DNA from 2 places in the Variovorax sp. V35 genome. Region 1 is predicted to be linked to the other one. Evidence: predicted binding sites of a transcription regulator. Region 1 holds the regulator's gene; the other holds the start of a gene.
The links. The regulator LexA, encoded in region 1, represses DNA repair genes until DNA is damaged. The targets are predictions, from matches to a motif close to ACTGTATNNNNATACAGT.
Positions count from the first base shown of each region.

Region 2: ACAM42_RS11730 (PA0069 family radical SAM protein) is a predicted target of LexA. The motif match lies at 8,101-8,118, and genes of this name have one in related genera.

Region 1 covers NZ_AP028666.1:3,648,396-3,657,409, forward strand. The annotation lists gene ACAM42_RS16875 (D-2-hydroxyacid dehydrogenase family protein) at 1-665, opposite strand, end outside; gene ACAM42_RS16880 (hypothetical protein) at 833-1,216, opposite strand; gene lexA (transcriptional repressor LexA) at 1,360-2,043, opposite strand; gene ACAM42_RS16890 (asparaginase) at 2,117-3,103, shown strand; gene adk (adenylate kinase) at 3,138-3,794, opposite strand; gene kdsB (3-deoxy-manno-octulosonate cytidylyltransferase) at 3,930-4,703, opposite strand; gene ACAM42_RS16905 (Trm112 family protein) at 4,700-4,882, opposite strand; gene lpxK (tetraacyldisaccharide 4'-kinase) at 4,863-5,858, opposite strand; gene ACAM42_RS16915 (biopolymer transporter ExbD) at 5,859-6,284, opposite strand; gene ACAM42_RS16920 (MotA/TolQ/ExbB proton channel family protein) at 6,299-6,931, opposite strand; gene xseA (exodeoxyribonuclease VII large subunit) at 7,244-8,557, shown strand; gene ACAM42_RS16930 (superoxide dismutase) at 8,608-9,014, shown strand, end outside.
Region 2 covers NZ_AP028666.1:2,548,696-2,557,709, reverse strand. The annotation lists gene ACAM42_RS11770 (2Fe-2S iron-sulfur cluster-binding protein) at 1-438, shown strand, start outside; gene ACAM42_RS11765 (aromatic ring-hydroxylating dioxygenase subunit alpha) at 462-1,817, shown strand; gene ACAM42_RS11760 (aromatic-ring-hydroxylating dioxygenase subunit beta) at 1,814-2,299, shown strand; gene ACAM42_RS11755 (cysteine hydrolase family protein) at 2,296-2,889, shown strand; gene ACAM42_RS11750 (SDR family oxidoreductase) at 2,886-3,671, shown strand; gene ACAM42_RS11745 (helix-turn-helix domain-containing protein) at 3,679-4,677, opposite strand; gene gnd (decarboxylating NADP(+)-dependent phosphogluconate dehydrogenase) at 4,806-6,227, shown strand; gene ACAM42_RS11735 (gluconokinase) at 6,371-6,880, opposite strand; gene ACAM42_RS11730 (PA0069 family radical SAM protein) at 6,968-8,062, opposite strand; gene ACAM42_RS11725 (GbsR/MarR family transcriptional regulator) at 8,197-8,799, shown strand; gene ACAM42_RS11720 (thiol-disulfide oxidoreductase DCC family protein) at 8,869-9,014, shown strand, end outside.

The sequences.
Region 1 (9,014 bases):
TCCTCGTTGAGCCGCAGGTGCACCGACAGCACGTCGGCGGCGGCAAAGAATTCGTGGCGGTTCTGCGCCACCTGGAAGCCGTCGGAGCGCGCCTTGGCGCAGCTGGCCTCGCGGCCCCAGATCACCACCTGCATGCCGAAGGCCTGTCCGTAGCGCGCCACCAGCTGGCCGATGCGGCCGTAGCCCCAGATGCACAGCGTCTTGCCCTTGAGCACCGAGCCCACGCCGAAATTCGGCGGCATCGATGCCGACTTGAGGCCCGACTGCTGCCAGGCCCCGTGCTTGAGGTTGCTGATGTACTGCGGCAGGCGGCGCATGGCCGCCATGATCAGCGCCCAGGTGAGTTCGGCGGGCGCCTGCGGCGAGCCCGAGCCTTCGGCCACCGCCACACCGCGTTCGGTGCAGGCCGTGACGTCGATGTGGCCGCCGACGCGACCGGTCTGGGAAATCAGCTTGAGCTTGGGCAGCTTCTCGATCAGCTGGCGGGAGATCTGGCTGCGCTCGCGGATGAGCACGATGACGTCCGCATCCTTGAGGCGAACCGACAGCTGACCGATGCCCTTGACCGTGTTGGTGTAGACCTTGGCGGCGTAAGCGTCCAGCTTGGCAGCGCACTGCAGCTTGCGCACGGCGTCCTGGTAGTCGTCGAGGATCACAATGTTCATGGCATGCCATTGTGCCTCGCAGCATCGGCAGGTCGCACGTGTGAACGTTTGGATACCCGGTGCCGGATGGCGGCCGGAAGGCCTGTTTCAGGCCGATTCCAGTGAATCCGCCGTGCGCATGAGGGGCGCACAGAGTGCGCAGGCACGGCGGGTTCGTTGGCACTTTTTCAGTGCAGGTGGCTGGGGCGGGGCGCGCCGCTGCCGGTTTCCGCGGCTTCCAGCGCGGCGAGCCGGTCGAGTTCGGCGCACACGTCGGCCATGCGGCCGGAGATCACGACCCGGTTGGCGCAGCCGCGCTGCGTGCCTTGGCGGTCGACCACGCGGACCACGCGCAGCGGGCGGGCGGGCGCTGCGGCGGCGGATGGCGAACTGGCAGGCGTGGAGCCGCCAGCGGGGCGCGCCGTGCAGGCCGGGCGAATGGCCACGTAGCGCAGACCGGCAGCAGCGTCGCCGCTCTCACCGTGCGACGGGCGGCGGGCGGGCATCCAGCGGGTGGCCAGCGATTGCAGGGGCGACCAGAGGTCGGCGATGGCGAGGAGGGCGATTCCCATGTGAACTCCAAAAAAGTATGAGGTTGAACACAGGCAGGATTTCTTGAGTCGGCCACGACAGGGTGATGGCGACTTCGCGCCATACGCCCGCCACCTGTCGCGGCCGGATGAGATGCTGCTGCGTGTGGGCAGCAGGCCCGGGGCTACATCAGCATCGTGTTGCGGATGAGGCCGACCGCGAGGCCTTCGATTTCGAAGGGCTCGCCGGGCTGGACGATGATGGTCGGGTAGTCGGGGTTCTCGGCGTGCAGCTCGATCACCTGCTTGTTGCGCTTCAGGCGCTTCACGGTGACTTCCTCGCCCAGGCGCGCCACCACGATCTGGCCGTTGCGCGCTTCCTTCGTGGCCTGCACGGCGAGCAGGTCGCCGTCCATGATGCCGGCGTCGCGCATCGACATGCCGCGCACCTTGAGCAGGTAGTCGGGTTGGCGCTGGAAGAGCGTGTTCTCGACGTAGTAGGTCTGGTCGACGTGCTCTTGCGCAAGGATGGGCGAACCCGCCGCCACGCGGCCGATGAGCGGCAGCGCGAGCTGGGCCATGCCGGGCAGCGAGAGCGAGAACTGGTTGCCTTCGCGGTGGCGCGTTTCGTGGAGCGAGCGCAGCGCATCGCCCTTGAGGCGGATGCCGCGCGAGGTGCCGCTGACGAGTTCGATCACGCCCTTGCGGGCCAGGGCCTGCAGGTGCTCCTCGGCGGCGTTGGCCGACTTGAAGCCCAGCTCGTTGGCGATTTCGGCGCGCGTGGGCGGCGCACCGGTGCGTGCGATGGCGCCCTGGATCAGGTCCAGGATCTGCTGCTGGCGGGCGGTAAGCTTCACTGCGAACTGCATAGTGGTTTCCTTGCGGCACTGGCTAGATATCCAGTACCTGTATTTTTAACCAGTTTTCAAAAGTTGACAAGCCATGACTCATTCCTCTTCGTCCGAGACGCGCCGCGTGGTCGTGCTGGGCACCGGCGGCACCATTGCCGGCAAGGCTGCCAGCAGCGGCGACAACATCGGCTACACCGCCGGGCAGGTGGGCGTGGCGGACCTGCTGGGCGGCATCGAGGCGCCGGCCGGCGTGACGCTGGTGGCGGAGCAGGTCGCGCAGCTCGACAGCAAAGACATGGACGCCGACACCTGGCGCCAGCTGGCCGCGCGCTGCGCACACTGGCTGGCGCAGCCTGATGTGGCCGGCATCGTGACCACGCACGGCACCGACACGCTAGAGGAAACCGCCTTCTTCCTGCACGCCGTGCTGGCGCCAGCCAAGCCGGTGGTGCTGACGTGTGCGATGCGTCCGGCGACGGCCCTGTCGCCCGATGGTCCGCAGAACGTGCGCGACGCGCTCGTGGTGGCTTCGACGCCTGGCGCGCGGGGCGTGACGGTGGTGTGCGCGGGCACGGTCCACAGCGGCCTCGACGTGCAGAAGGTGCACACCTACCGTCTCGATGCCTTCGCGTCAGGCGATGCGGGGCCGGTCGGCTATGTGGAAGAGGGCGAAGTGCGGCGCGTGCGTGCGTGGCCGCAGGGGGCGCCGTTCGATGCGGCGCGGCTGGAGGCCGTGTCGAAGCCGTGGCCTCGTGTCGAGATCGTCATGAGCCACGCGGGCGCGAGCGGCGCGATCGTCGAGGCGCTGCTGCTTCCATCGGCAGAGCCCTTGCGCGGACTGGTTCTGGCGACGACCGGCAACGGCACCGTGCACCACGCGCTGGAAGCCGCGACGCTGACGGCGCAGGCCGCCGGCGTGGCGGTGCTGCGCGCCACGCGCTGCACGAACGGACGCATCCTGCCGAAACCCGGGGACGGGCTGCGGGATGCGGGCGCACTCACGCCGGTGAAAGCGCGGGTCGCGTTGGTGCTGGAACTCTTGGGAGTGGCCGCCCTGCCGGAGTCGGAGGGCGGTTAGGAGAGAGGCTGACGGGGTCAGCCGCTGAATCAAATCAGCTGTTCAGTGCGGCAAGGGCGCGCTGCGTGATCTCGTCGACCGTGCCCACGCCCTGGATGGCGCGGTACTTCGGTGCGGCGGCCGGATCGGCCTTGGCCCAGGCCGAGTAGTAGTCGACCAGCGGACGGGTCTGCTGGCTGTAGACGTCGAGCCGCTTGCGCACGGTCTCTTCCTTGTCGTCTTCGCGCTGGATCAGCTCTTCACCGGTCACGTCATCCTTGCCTTCCACCTTCGGCGGATTGAATTTGACGTGGTAGGTGCGGCCCGATGCCGGGTGCGAGCGGCGGCCGCTCATGCGTTCGATGATGTCGCCGAAGGGCACGTCGATCTCGAGCACGTAGTCGAGCTTCACGCCGGCCGCCTTCATGGCGTCGGCCTGCGGAATGGTGCGCGGGAAGCCGTCGAACAGGAAACCGCCGTTGCAGTCGGGCTGCGCGATGCGTTCCTTCACGAGGTTGATGATCAGGTCGTCGCTGACCAGTGCACCCGAATCCATGATCGTCTTGGCCTGCAGCCCGAGGGGGGTGCCCGCCTTGACCGCGGCGCGCAACATGTCGCCGGTCGAGATTTGGGGGATGCCGTATTTCTGGCAGATGAAGGTCGCTTGCGTGCCTTTGCCTGCTCCGGGCGCGCCCAGCAAAATAAGTCTCATGGTGTCCTCGGAAGGTTCTTAGATTTTGTGTCGCGCCCCATGCGCACCCTCAGGCGCGCCGAGGCGGAATTGCATCGAGGATAGCATGCGTCCCCGTGACAAATTGCCGCCGTCTCCCTCGGGGCGGCCTGCAGCTCATGCAGGCGAGCCGGCCGCGAAGACGGCGCGCACGCGCGCGAGGTCTTCGGGCGTGTCGATCCCGGGGCCCGGTGCGACATCGCTCACATGCACCGCGATGCGGTGTCCGTGCCACAGCGCGCGCAACTGTTCGAGCGCCTCGGTGGCTTCGACAGGGGCGGGCGACAGCAACGGAAATTGCCGCACGAAGCCTGCGCGATAGCCGTAGATGCCGATGTGGCGCAGCGGTGCGGGGCTGGGCAGCACCGACGGCGCCGCGCCGCCCGACGAGCCGTCGCGCCACCAGGGGATCGGCGCGCGGCTGAAGTACAGCGCATGGCCTTGTGCGTCGAGCACGGCCTTCACCACGTTCGGGTTCATGAAGTCGGCCAGCGAGTCGATCGCGTGGACGGCGGTGCTCATCGCGGCCTGCGGTCGCGCGGCCAGCGTGGCGGCAACGGCGTCGATCAGCGCGGGGTCGATCAGCGGCTCGTCGCCCTGCACGTTGACGACGATCGCGTCACCGTCGAGCCCGAGCTGTTCGCAGGCTTCGGCCAGCCGGTCGGTGCCGCTGGGGTGGTCCTGGCGGGTGAGCAGGGCCTCGACGCTGTGCGCCTTGCAGGCGTCGATGATGGAAGCGTCATCGCCGGCCACCACCACGCGAAGGGCGCCGGACTGGCGGGCACGTTGCGCCACGCGCACGACCATCGGCAGGCCGGCGATATCGGCGAGCGGTTTATTGGGAAGTCGCGTCGAAGCCAGCCGGGCCGGCACCAGAACGGTGAAGCTCACAGGCCCAGCTCTTCGTCGGACAGCGTGCGGGCCTCGTTCTCGAGCAGCACCGGGATGCCGTCGCGCACCGGGTAGGCCAGACGCGCGCTGCGCGAGCAGAGCTCCTGCTTCTCGGCGTTCCAGGTCAGCGGGCCCTTGGTGACGGGGCAGACGAGCAGTTCAAGCAGCTTGGTATCCATCGAGCGATGATAGCTTTGCGTCGAGGGCGGTGAAGAACGCCGGCGAGGGTTCGAAGTGCAGCGGCACGGCGAGCGCGTCGGGTGCTAGGAGCCAGAGCTTGACGGCGTCTTTTTCCGTGCAGATTAGGGGCAGGGCGGGACCAGCTGGGCGTTGCCAGCCGCTGAAGTCGTGGTGATCGGGCAGCGCGAAGGTGTCCGCGAGCGTCAGGCCACGTGCGCGCAGCATCGTGAAGAAGGCTTGCGGCCGGGCGATGGCAGCGAGCGCGATCACGGACTGGCCGGCGAGCGTGTCGAGCGGGATGCGTCGGCCGTCCTTCGCGAGGGCGTACGGCGCCAGTTCGCGGGTGGCGGTGTAGCCATCGGCGAAGGCGGGCCGCTCGCCGCTGTGCAACAGCAGGTCGCAATGGCGCGGCCACGGCTCACGCAAGGGGCCGGCTGGTAGCAACCAGCCGTTGCCGACACCGCGGTCGTCGAACACACAGATCTCGATATCGCGGGCCAGCGCCAGATGCTGAAGTCCATCGTCGCTGACGATGACCTGGATGTCCAGATGTCGATCGAGCAGGGCGCGCGCGGCGTCAATGCGTTCCCGGGCCACGAAGACCGGCGCGCCGGTGGCATGGTGGATCAGCGCGGGTTCGTCGCCGACGTCCTGCGGATCACTGTCGGCATGGACTTCACGGCAGTCGTCGGTGCGACGGCCGTAGCCGCGCGACACCACGCCCACCCGCAGGCCACGCGCCTGAAGGTGGCGCACGACGGCCATCACGACCGGTGTCTTGCCGGCTCCACCCGCGATCACATTGCCGACCACGATCACGGGTACCGGCACGCGTCCGGTTTTCTGCCAGCCCCATCGATAGAAGGCGCGCCGCAACGCGAAGAGGGCGCCGTAGACCTGCGACAGCGGCCACAGCAGGCAGGCCAGCGCACCGCGGCGCAGCCAGGCATCCTGCAGCCGCGCGCCGGTCGACACTCAGTGACCGGCCTGGGCCGTCGACTGGGCGGCGAAGGTGATCTGCATCAGGCCGGCGCGGCGCGCGGCCTCCATCACCGTCACCACGGCCTGGTGCGGGCTGGCGGCATCGGCGCTGATGATCACGACGCTGTCCTTGCCGCCGGTGGCGGCGGCGCCGAGCGCGGCGGCCACGGTGTCGACGCTGCGGTCCGCCAGCGGCGACTTGTTGATCACGTAGCGGCCGTCAGCCGACACTGCCACGATCACCTCTTTCGGGTAGTCGCGCTGGGCGTCGACGTCCGCGGTCGGCAGCCGCAGCTGCATCTCGGTGAACTTGCTGTAGGTGGTCGACAGCATCAGGAAGATCAGCACGACCAGCAGCACGTCGATGAACGGGATCAGGTTGATCTCCGGCTCGTCGCGCGCGCCGTGGCGAAACTGCATGCGGCCGCGCGAGCTCATTTGCGCAGGGCGTTCAGGTGGCGGGCAAAGCGCTCGCCTGAGAGTTCGAGGTTCAGCAGGTACTCGTCGACGCGGCTGCGGAAATAACGCCAGAAGATCAGCGTGGGAATGGCCACGATCAGGCCGAAGGCCGTGTTGTACAGGGCGACCGAGATGCCGTGCGCCAGCTGCGCCGGGTTGCCCGAACCGACGGCACCGCTGCCGGGCGACTGCGAGCCGAAGATCTCGATCATGCCGATCACCGTGCCCAGCAGGCCGAGCAGCGGCGCCGCCGAGGCGATGGTGGCCAGCGCCGGCAGGTAACGTTCGAGCTTGTGCGCCACGGTGCGGCCCGAGGCTTCCATGGCGGCGCGCAGGTCTTCTTCGGTGCAGCGCGGGTTGGCGTTCAGCGCGCGCAGGCCGGCGGCCAGCACCTGGCCGAGCATCGAGTTGCTTTCCAGTTTGGTCACGACATCCGGGCCGGGAACCGCGCCGCGCGACACGGTGATGGTCTCGTCCAGCAGCTTCGGCGGCAGGACCTTGACGGTCTTGAGGCTGGTGAAACGTTCAATGACCAGCGCGAGTGCGATGACCGAACAGGCGAGCAATGGCCAGATTGGCCAGCCCGCGGCAACAATGATGGAAAACAAGAAAATCCTCCGGCCCGTAGACTGCAAATGCGCGGCGATTATCCACCGAGCCACCATCGGTTCACGGCTTGTTTGCGTGTCGGCAAGGACGCACAGATTCTGTGGATAACTTTGTGATTAACCCATCGCGCAATGTCTCCGAACCCGCATGGGACGGGCTTTCCGTTAGATCGATTGAATTTTGAGCAGCACTTTGTTTAATGAAATCAACAGCTTGCACGAGAACTCGTGCATCTGTTCCACCATACCCCTCCAAAGTGGGGGGCGCGACGCCCGTTGTGGAAGAGTGGCGCTCGGCGGCGGAGGGGCGCGATGAGCTTCAGGGAGCCGAATGCAGCGCCCGGGCCGCGCGTGTGGGCCGTGGGCGCGCTGTGCCGCGCAGTAGCCGATGCGCTCGATGCACGCTTCAACCCGGTCTCGGTGCGCGGGGAAATTTCGGGTTTCTCGCGCGCATCGAGCGGTCATTGTTATTTCTCGCTCAAGGACGAATCCGGCCAACTGCGCTGCGCGATGTTCCGTCGCGCGGCGGGCCTGCTCGACTTCACGCCGCGCGACGGCGACCAGGTCGAGGTGCGCGGCCGACTGGCGGTGTACGAACCGCGCGGCGACCTGCAGCTGGTGGTCGAGAGCCTGCGGCGGGCGGGGCAGGGTGCACTGTTCGAACAGTTCCTGCAGCGCAAGGCGCGCCTCGAGGCCGAGGGCCTGTTCGATCCGGCGCGCAAGCGGGCGCTGCCGTCCATGCCGCGCGCCGTGGGCGTCGTCACCTCGCTGGGCGCTGCGGCGCTGCATGACGTCGTGACCGCGCTGCGGCGGCGCGTGCCACATATTCCCGTGGTGCTGGCGCCGTCGGCGGTGCAGGGCGCCAACGCGCCGGCCGAACTGGTGCGCGCCTTGCAGTCGCTCTACACGCTGGAGCCGGTTGTCGACGTGATCCTGCTGGTGCGCGGTGGCGGCTCCATCGAGGACCTCTGGGCCTTCAACGACGAAACGCTGGCGCGCACCATCGTGCAGAGTCCTGTGCCGGTAATCAGCGGCGTGGGGCACGAAACCGATTTCACCATCGCCGACTTCTGCGCCGACCTGCGCGCACCGACGCCGACGGCCGCCGCCGAACTCGTCAGCGCGCCGCGCGACCTGTGGCTCGGCGCGCTCGACCTGCTTGACGAACGGCTCGGCGATGCGCTGGGCGGGCGGCTCGACGTGCTCGGCCAACGGCTGGACCAGGCGGCCGCGCGGCTGGGCCGCCCATCGGGCCTGGTCGCGCGCCAGCAGTTGCGGCTGGCGCACCACGCGCAGCGGTTGCATTACGCGGTGCTGTCGCGCCGGGAGCGATTGGCGCAGGTGCCGCAGGCCATTGCCACCGATTTCTCCGCGAAATTCGCGCGTTCGCTGACGCAGCGGCGCGAGCGGCTCGAGCGCGTGGCCCTGCGCCTGCGCCTGCTCGACCCGGCCCTGGTGCTGCAGCGCGGCTATGCCTTGCTGACCGACGGCGAAGGCCGCGCGGTCGTCAGCGCAGGCAGCCTGCAGGCCGGCGATGCCGTGGTCGCACGCCTTTCGGACGGCTCGGTCGACCTGACCGTGACGCCCGGCGGCGCGACGGGAACACCTCTGACGCCGCCCCCATGATTACTTCCTAGAATCCTTCATTCCCCACAACCAACCCACGAGAAAAAACCATGGAACATGTGCTCCCACCCCTGCCGTACGCCATCGACGCACTGGCCCCCGAGTATTCGAAGGAAACGCTCGAGTACCACCACGGCAAGCACCACAACGCCTACGTGGTGAACCTGAACAACCTGCAAAAGGGCACCGAATTCGAAGCGATGACGCTCGAAGAGATCGTCAAGAAGTCCAGCGGCGGCATCTACAACAACGCCGCCCAGATCTGGAACCACACCTTCTTCTGGAACTGCATGAAGCCCCAAGGCGGCGGCGCACCCACCGGCGCGCTGGCCAAGGCCATCGACGCCAAGTGGGGCAGCTACGACGCCTTCAAGGAAGCTTTCGTGAAGTCGGCCGTGGGCAACTTCGGCTCGGGCTGGACCTGGCTGGTGAAGAAGGCCGACGGTTCGGTGGACAT
Region 2 (9,014 bases), 1.1 Mb from region 1:
GGCATCGACCTGCGCGCGCTGCTCGCCGCGCCCGTGCCCGGTCGCCACCTGCATGTGTGCGGCCCGCGCGGCATGGTGCAGGCCGTGGTCGACACCGCCCGCGCGCTCGGCTGGCCCGAGGACCACGTGCACTTCGAACTCTTCGCGGGTGCCATCGAGCAAGCAGGCGATGCGCCCTTCGAGGTGCGCACGCTGCGCTCGGGCAAGACGCTGACCGTGGCGCCCGACCAGAGCCTGCTCGACGTGCTCATCGCCGCCGGCCTGGACCCGCTGTACGACTGCCGCCAGGGCGACTGCGGCGTGTGCGTGGTGGACGTGGTCGAGGGCGTGCCCGACCACCGCGACCACAACCTCAGTCCGCGCGAGAAGGCGGACGGCAAGACCCTGTGCACCTGCGTGTCGCGCGCGAAGACGCCGCACCTGGTGCTCGACATCTGATGACGTTTCAGGAGACCCACCCGATGAATTCCGTGATCCCCATCATCCCCATCGCGGCGACAAACCCGATCGACGTCCAGTCGCTCGTGCAGCCCGACCGCGTGCACAAGCGCGTCTACACCGATCCCGCCATCTTCGAGCTGGAAATGGACCGCGTGTTCGGCCAGGCCTGGATCTACATCGGCCACGAAAGCCAGGTGCCCAAGCCCGGCGACTACTTCACCACCCGCCTGGGCCGCGAGCCCGTGGTGATGGTGCGCCACACCGACGGCCAGGTGCACGTGATGTTCAACCGCTGCCCGCACAAGGGCGCCAAGCTCGTGCCCGACGGCAGCGGCAGCGCCGGCAAGTTCCTGCGCTGCCTGTACCACGGCTGGACCTTCAAGTGCGACGGCAGCCTGCTGTCGGTGCCGCTGCGCAGCGGCTACGAATGCACCGCGCTCGACCTGAAGGACCCGCAGTACGGCGTGCGCAAGGTGGCGCGCGTGGCCACGCACCGCGGCTTCGTGTTCGCCAGCCTGTCGGAAGACGGGCCCGAGCTGAAGGAGTTCCTGGGCGGCGTGGCCACGTCGCTCGACAACTTCTGCGACCGTGCGCCCGAGGGCGAAGTGGAAGTGGCCGGTGGCGTTCAGCGCGTGATCCAGCGCAACAACTGGAAGATCTTCTTCGAGAACCTGCACGACACCATCCACGCCGTGGCCACGCACGAGTCGTCGTGGCGCGCGGCCAAGGAAGAGCACGAGGCCATGCCGGCCGGCACGCCCAAGCCCTTCGAGGTGGTGATCGTCGACGGCAACGGCGAGCCGCTGGAGTTCTGGGAGAAGCTGGAGCTCAAGGGCTACGACCACGGCCACGGCTTCATGGAAGGCATCTTCGTGCCGCCCACCGACCCGGTGAGCCTGGCCTACGTGGCCTCGCTCGAGGCCGCGAAGGGCGCCGAAGAGGCCGACGCGATCCTGCGCGTGAACCGGCACAACACCATCGTGTACCCGAGCTGCTCGCCGCACACCTCGTTCCAGCAGATCCGCGTGATCCGGCCGCTGTCGGTGGACCGCACGCTGGTCGAGATCTTCAGCTTCCGCCTGAAGGGTGCGCCCGAGGCCACCTTCCAGCGCACGCTCAAGTACACCAACATCGTCAACTCGCCCTCGTCGAACGTGATGCCCGACGACCTGGAGGCCTACAACCGCGTGCAGGAAGGCCTGGGCTCGGACGGCGGCGACTGGGTCAGCATGCACCGCGCCGCCGAGCGCGACCAGCCGCTGCCGGGCGGGCGCGCGTCCAACGGCAACAGCGAGATGCCTTCGCGCAACATGTTCGCGGCGTGGGCCGGGTACATGGGCGTCGACACGGGTGCACAGACCGGGAGCGCCGAATGAACTTCCGCGACTGGAACGAACAGCAGGACCTCACGCAGTTCCTGCACCACGAGGCGCGCCTGCTCGACGAGCACCGCTGGGACGAATGGCAGAAGCTCTTCACGCCCGACGGCCTGTACTGGGTGCCGCTGGTGCACGGCCAGGCCGACCACCTCAACCATGCGTCGCTGTTCTGCGAGGACGCCCTGCTGCGCTCGATGCGCGCGCGGCGGCTCGAGCAGGCCCGCGCCTACTCGCAGCAGCCGCCCACGCGCACCGTGCACGTGCTGGGCAACATCGCGCTCGAAGCACGCGACGAAGTAGGCTGCACCGTGCGCTCGACCTTCCTGCTGCTGGAGTGGCGCAAGACCGAGCAGCGCACCTTCGGCGGCAGCGTGCTGCACACGCTGCGCCGCGCCGACGACGGCTGGCGCATCCAGACCAAGCGCATCGACCTCGTCAACTGCGACGCGCCGCACGAAGCCCTGCAGGTGTTCCTGTGAAGGCCGCGCTGCTGGCGATGCACTACCAGAACGACGTGCTGCACGTCGACGGCAAGGTGCGCGTGGGCGTGGCCGCCGACGACCCGGCGCGCCCGCGCCTCATCGCCTCGGCCGCGCGGCTCATCGCCGGGGCGCGCGCGAACGGCGTGCCGGTGATCTTCGTGCGCATCGCCTTCGCGCCCGACTACGCCGACTGCCTGCGCAACTGCACGCTGTTCCGCCGCGTGGCCGAAAGCGGCGCGGTGCAGGAAGGCAGCTGGGGCGCCGGGTTCTACGACGAGCTCGCACCCTTGCCGGGCGAAGCCGTGGTCACCCACAAGCGCAACAACCCCTTCTGGGCCAGCGGGCTCGAAGAGGCGGTGCGCGCCACCGGCGCCAGCCGCCTGTACGTGGCTGGGATCGCCACCAACCATGTGGTCGAACACGGCGCGCGCCATGCGAGCGACCTGGGCTACGACGTGGCCGTGGTCGCCGACGCCTGCAGCACCGCACAGGCGCACCTGCAGGCGGCGAGCCTGGAAACCCTGGCGATGCTTGCGGACGTGGTGCGCGTGGACGACGCCGTCGCGCAGATGGGAGGCCGGCCATGACGACGCTGCAAGGCCAGGTCGCGATCGTGACCGGCGCCGCCGCGCTGCTGGGCAGCGCCATCGTGCGGGCCTTCGTGCAGGCCGGCGCGCGCGTGGTGGCGGTCGACATCGACACGGCGCGCGGCGCCGCACTGGCTGCCGATGTGGGCGCGGGCTGCCGTTTCGTCGCCTGCGACATCGCCTCGGACGACGCGCTCGATGCGCTCGTGGCCGGCACGCTGCGCACCGAAGGCCGCATCGACTTTCTCATCAACAACGCCGTGGTCTACGGCGACGCGGGGTTGAACGCCGCGCGCGCCGACTGGCTGGGCGCGCTGAACATCAACCTCGTCTCCGGCGCGATGCTGGTGCAGAAGACCGCCGACGCGCTGGCCGCGCACGGCGGCGCCATCGTGAACATGGGCAGCGTCGGCGGCAAGTTCGGCGCGGCGGGCCGCGCACTGTACCCCGCGGCCAAGGCCGCCATCCTGCAGCTCACGCGCAACCAGGCCGCCACGCTGGCGCCGCGGGGCGTGCGGGTGAACTCGGTGTCGCCGGGCTGGACCTGGTCGGACGCGCTGTCGCGCATGACGAACGGCGACCGCGCACGGGCCGACCGCGTCGGCGCGCCGATGCACCCGCTGGGCCGCGTGGGCGACGGCGACGACGTGGCGCAGGTGGTGCTGTTCCTGTGCTCGGACGCGGCGCGCTTCGTCACCGGCGCCGACATCCCGGTCGACGGCGGCTTCTCGATGCTGGGGCCCGACCAGGGCCGCTCGGCGCGCGACTGGTTCGGGGCGTAGCCGCCGTTCAGCCGCGCGACTGCCGCAGCGCGCCCGGCGTGCCGCCCAGGTGGCGGCGGCACAGGCGCACGAAATGCGAGGCGTCGGCCAGCCCGACGCGCAGGCCGATCTGCGCCACGCTCAGGCGGTCGAAGCGCGCATCGGCCAGCATGCGCTGCGCCACCTGCATGCGGCAGGCGGCCAGCGCGTTGGCGAAGGTGGTGGCGCTGTGCCCTGCCCCGCCGCCTTCGGCCAGGCAGCGGTGCAGGCTGCGCTCCGAGATGCCGAGCCCCTGCGCCACGGCCGCGGCCGTGAGGCCCGGCTCGGCATGGCGCTCGCGGGTGGCGTCGAGCACGCGCTGGCGCAAGGCGGCGCGGCCACACGGGTCGGGCATGGCCGCGCCGCCGGTCGGGCCGAGCGCCAGGGCCAGCAGCCCGCCGAGCTGGTCGGCCAGCAGCGCCGCCGGCAGCGGCGGCCGCAGGGCCACCTCGGGCGACAGCGCCTGCGCGAAGCCGCTGAGCGCCGCCCCCCAGCCGCTGTGGCCGTCGATGCGGCGTGCCACGTGGTCGCCGGCGTCGGGCAGCCACGACTCGACCCACGCGGTCGGCAGCTCGATCGACACCGTGTCGGCCGACTGCTGCAGGTGGAAGGCGTAGCAGCGCCGCGAATCGACCAGCACCGCGTCGCCGGGCAGCAGGCGCGCCGAGCGCTCTTCCTGCACCGCGACCCAGGGCGAGTCGGCCTTGCACAGCAGGTAGTAGAAGTTGTGGCGGCTGTGGGCGATGGCGCGGCGCGTGCGGTACACGTCCTGTGCGCTGCCGCGCACCCGGTTCACGTGCAGCGGCCCCAGCGGCGCGGATTCGAGCGAGGCGCCGAAGCCACCGGCCAGCGGGCTGGTCACGTCCATCTCGAGAAAGCCTTCGCAGACCGCGCCGATCCAGTAGTCCAGCCGCTGCGGCGGCGGCACGGTGTCGGTCGACCAGGTGTGGATCGCAGCAGGGGCTGCGGGCATGGCGGCGGAAGTCATCCCGCCAACATAGCCAGCCCGGGCCCGTTTGCCAAGCGGGTATAGACGCCCTCCGACGCCGCGGCGCGCGGGTGCCCGGCACAATGGCCCGCTTCATTCACCGCACACGCACGAAGGGCCCGGCACACATGAGCAAGCAAAGCGATTTCGGATTGATCGGCCTGGCCGTGATGGGACAGAACCTGGTGCTGAACGTGGAAAGCCGCGGCTTCCAGGTCAGCGTCTACAACCGCACCGAGGCCACCACCGAGGCCTTCATTGCCGCCCACCCCGGCAAGCAGCTGGTGGGCGCGAAGACGCTCGAAGAGTTCGTCCAGAGCCTGGCCAAGCCCCGCAAGATCCAGATCATGGTGAAGGCCGGCGCGCCGGTCGACCAGGTGATCGAGCAGCTGATTCCCCTGCTCGACACCGATGACATCGTCATCGACGGCGGCAACAGCCTGTACACCGACACGGAACGGCGCGACGCCTACCTGAGCAGCAAAGGCCTGCGCTTCATCGGCGCGGGCGTGTCGGGCGGCGAGGAAGGCGCGCGCAAGGGGCCGTCGATCATGCCGGGCGGCCCGGCGTCGACCTGGGAGGTGATGAAGCCGATCTTCGAGAGCATCGCGGCCAAGGTGGACGGCGAGCCCTGCGTGATCCACATCGGCCCGGGCGGCGCGGGGCACTACGTGAAGATGGTGCACAACGGCATCGAGTACGGCGACATGCAGCTGATCTGCGAGGCCTACAGCCTGTTCAAGGCGGCCGGCTTCACGACCGACGAGATGGCCGCGATCTTCAACGAATGGAACGAGGGCGAGCTGCAGAGCTACCTGATCCAGATCACCGCCAAGGCGCTCGAGCAGAAAGACCCGGAAACCGGCCAGCCGGTGGTCGACCTCATCCTGGACAAGGCCGGCCAGAAAGGCACGGGCCAGTGGACGCTGCTGAACGCGGCCGAGAACGCGGTGGTCATCAGCACCATCAACGCCGCCGTCGAGGCGCGCGTGCTGTCGTCGCAGAAGAAGCAGCGCGTGGCGGCCAGCCAGCTGCTGCAGGGGCCGAAGATCGCACTGTCGCTGGAGAAAAAGGCGCTGGTGGCCAAGGTGCACGACGCGCTCTACGCCTCGAAGGTCATCAGCTACACGCAGGGCTTCGACCTGATCCAGACCATGGGCGAGAAGAAGGGCTGGCAGCTCGACCTGGGCGGCATCGCCTCGATCTGGCGCGGCGGCTGCATCATCCGCGCGCGCTTTTTGAACCGCATCACCGACGCCTTCCGCCGCGACCCGGCGCTGGGCAACCTGATGCTCGACCCGTTCTTTCAAGACCTGCTGAACCGCACGCAGCAGAACTGGCGCGAGGTGGTGGCGCTGGCGGTCAGCAACGGCATCCCGGTGCCGGCCTTCAGCGCCTCGCTGGCCTACTACGACAGCTACCGCACGGCGCGCCTGAGCGCGAACCTGCTGCAGGCGCAGCGCGATTTCTTCGGGGCCCACACGTACGAACGCGTGGACAAGCCCGAAGGCCAGTTCTTCCATACCGACTGGCCCGAAGTCATCGAATAAATAAATTGGGCTCGCCCCCAGGCTTCGCGCACTTCGTGTCGCTTCGCCAACCCCCTACCGGGGGCAACACCAGCGGCCCGACAAAGCCGGTTCCGCGGTGTTTCTGGTGAATGCCCGCTCGCCGCCTCTTCAGGTGATGCGCCTCAGCCGGCGTCGGCCAGCCAGTCGCGCACCACGCCGACCGACTGCGCCAGCGGCGCCGTCGCATCCACCGCCAGCACGCCGGCCTCGCCCACCGGCGATTCGAGCGTGGCGAACTGGTTGTCCACGAGGCTGGCCGGGAACATGTGCAGCCCGGCGCCCGCGCGCGCGGCCACGCGGCGCTCGGCCTCGGCGCGGTCGATCTGCATGAACACGAAACGCAGGCCCGGCGCGGCGGCGCGCAACTGGTCGCGGTAGCTGCGCTTGAGCGCGGAGCAGGTCATGACGGCGCCCTGCGGCGCGTCGGCCAGGGCACGGCCCAGCGTGGCCAGCCAGCCGGCGCGGTCGGCGTCGGTGAGCGCGATGCCGCGGCTCATCTTGTCGACGTTGGCGGGCGGATGGTGGTCGTCGCCCTCGATCAGCGGCAACCCGAACGCCATGGCCAGCGCCGCGCCCATGCTGGACTTGCCGCAGCCCGAAACCCCCATCACCACGAGCCAGACCCTGTTCATGCGCGCCCTTGACCTTGTTTGAAGCAGCCGATGCCGAATGCGTGCCGAAGCCGGCACGGCCACGAATCTACCGCGTCGGCGCGATGTTCAGAACAGGCTGCCCTGCCCCACGGCGCCGGGCGGGCGAAAGGCCCCGGTGTCCAGCGCGATCCGCTCGCGGTTGAAGCCCAGCCGGTGCGTCGCCTTCTGGAAGCGCTGGTGGATCAGGTCGGCCCACAGGCCGCTGCCCTTCATGCGCGTGGCGAAGTCGGCGTCGTAGTCCTTGCCGCCGCGCATCTCGTGGATGCGCGCCATGACGCGCTCGGCGCGCTGCGGGTAATGCAGTTCGAGCCATTCCTTGAAGAGCGGCGCCACCTCCCACGGCAGCCGCACCACCGTATAGAAGGCGCTGCGCGCGCCGGCCTCCCAGGCGGCTTCGAGCACCTGCTCCATGTCCTCGGTGATGAACGGAATCTGCGGCGCCACGCTCACGCCCACCGGCACGCCGGCCTCGGCCAGGGTGCGGATGGTGCGCAGCCGCCGGTGCGGCGCGGCGGCGCGCGGCTCGAGCTTGCGCGCCAGTTCGCCGTCGAGCGTGGTGATCGTGACGTACACGGCCGCGAGCCGGTCGGCGGCCATCGGCGCGATCAGGTCGAGGTCGCGTTCGACCGCGCTCGACTTGGTGACCAGCGCGAACGGATGCCGCACCTCGCTCAGCAGCTCGATCACGCCGCGCGTGAGCCGCAGTTCGCGCTCGATGGGCTGGTAGCAGTCGGTGGCGGTGCCGATGGCAAGGTTGCTGGGGCGGTAGCCCTTGCGCCCGAGTTCGGCGCGCAGCACCTCGACGAGGTTGCGCTTGGCGATGAGCTTGGTCTCGAAGTCGAGGCCGGGCGAGAGGTTGAGGTAGCTGTGCGTGGGCCGCGCAAAGCAGTAGATGCAGCCGTGCTCGCAGCCGCGGTACGGGTTGAGCGAACGGTCGAAGGGGATGTCGGGCGACTCGTTGCTGCTGAGCACCGACTTCACGTCCTCGAAGCGCACCTCGGTGGCCAGTGGCAACAGCCCGGCGGCTTCGGCCTCGCCGTCTTCCAGCGTGCCCCAGCCGTCGTCGAAGGCGTCGCGTTCGTCCTTGGAGAACCGGTGCGCGAGCCGCGTGGCCGCGCCTCGGCCCTTGATGATGTGGATGGGAACCTGGGCGGCGGGCATGGCGAGTCCTTGGAAGGAAACAGGAAACAAGTCGAACAACTGTTTATTAATACAGTATTTCACTTTTAATCCCGACATGCACAGTTTTTTGTTTCTGTCTTGACAGAAATTCAGGAATTCCTAAACTCGACGCCATGGAACTCACCGACATTCAACGCAAGTTCGTCCTGCACTGGGGCGAGATGGGCTCCATGTGGGGCGTGAACCGCACGGTCTCGCAGATCCACGCCCTGCTCTTCGCGCACGGCAAGCCGATGCACGCCGAGGAGCTGTCCGAAACGCTGGGCGTGGCCCGCTCCAACGTCAGCAACAGCCTGAAGGAACTGCAGGCCTGGAACCTCGTGCGCGTCACCCACACGCTGGGCGACCGGCGCGACTACTTCGAGACCAGCGTCGACGTGTGGGAGCTGTTCCGCACCGTGGTGCGCGAGCGCAAGGAGCGCGAGTTCGACCCCACCATCCGCGTGCTGCGCGAGATCGTCGCCAGCCCCGATTTCCAGAAGGAGCCGCCCGATGCGCAGGACCGCATCCGCTCCACCATGGACCTCATGACCAAGCTCGCCACCTGGGCCGACGAGATGCTGCGGCTGTCGCCCGGCACGCTCGACAAGGTGCTCACGCTCGGCGCCAGCGTGCAGAAATTCGTGCGCGGCGACAGCGCACCGCCCCCTGCCCCACCTGGCGCCGGCAAGGGCGACGACCCCGACGCGCACCACGCCAGCCTGCCCATGATCTGAGAAAGGCCGCGTCCTTTTTTTTGCCTTCTTATTTCTGTTTTGACTGAAATATCGAGAACCAAAAGCACCATGCCCCGCTTCGCTCCCGCCACCTACCCGCTCACGGTCTATTTCGACGCTACCTGCCCGCTGTGCATGGCCGAGATGGGCGCCATGCAGGCGCGCGACAGTGCGAAGCGGCTGCGCCTGGTCGACTGCTCGCCCATCGGTTTCGC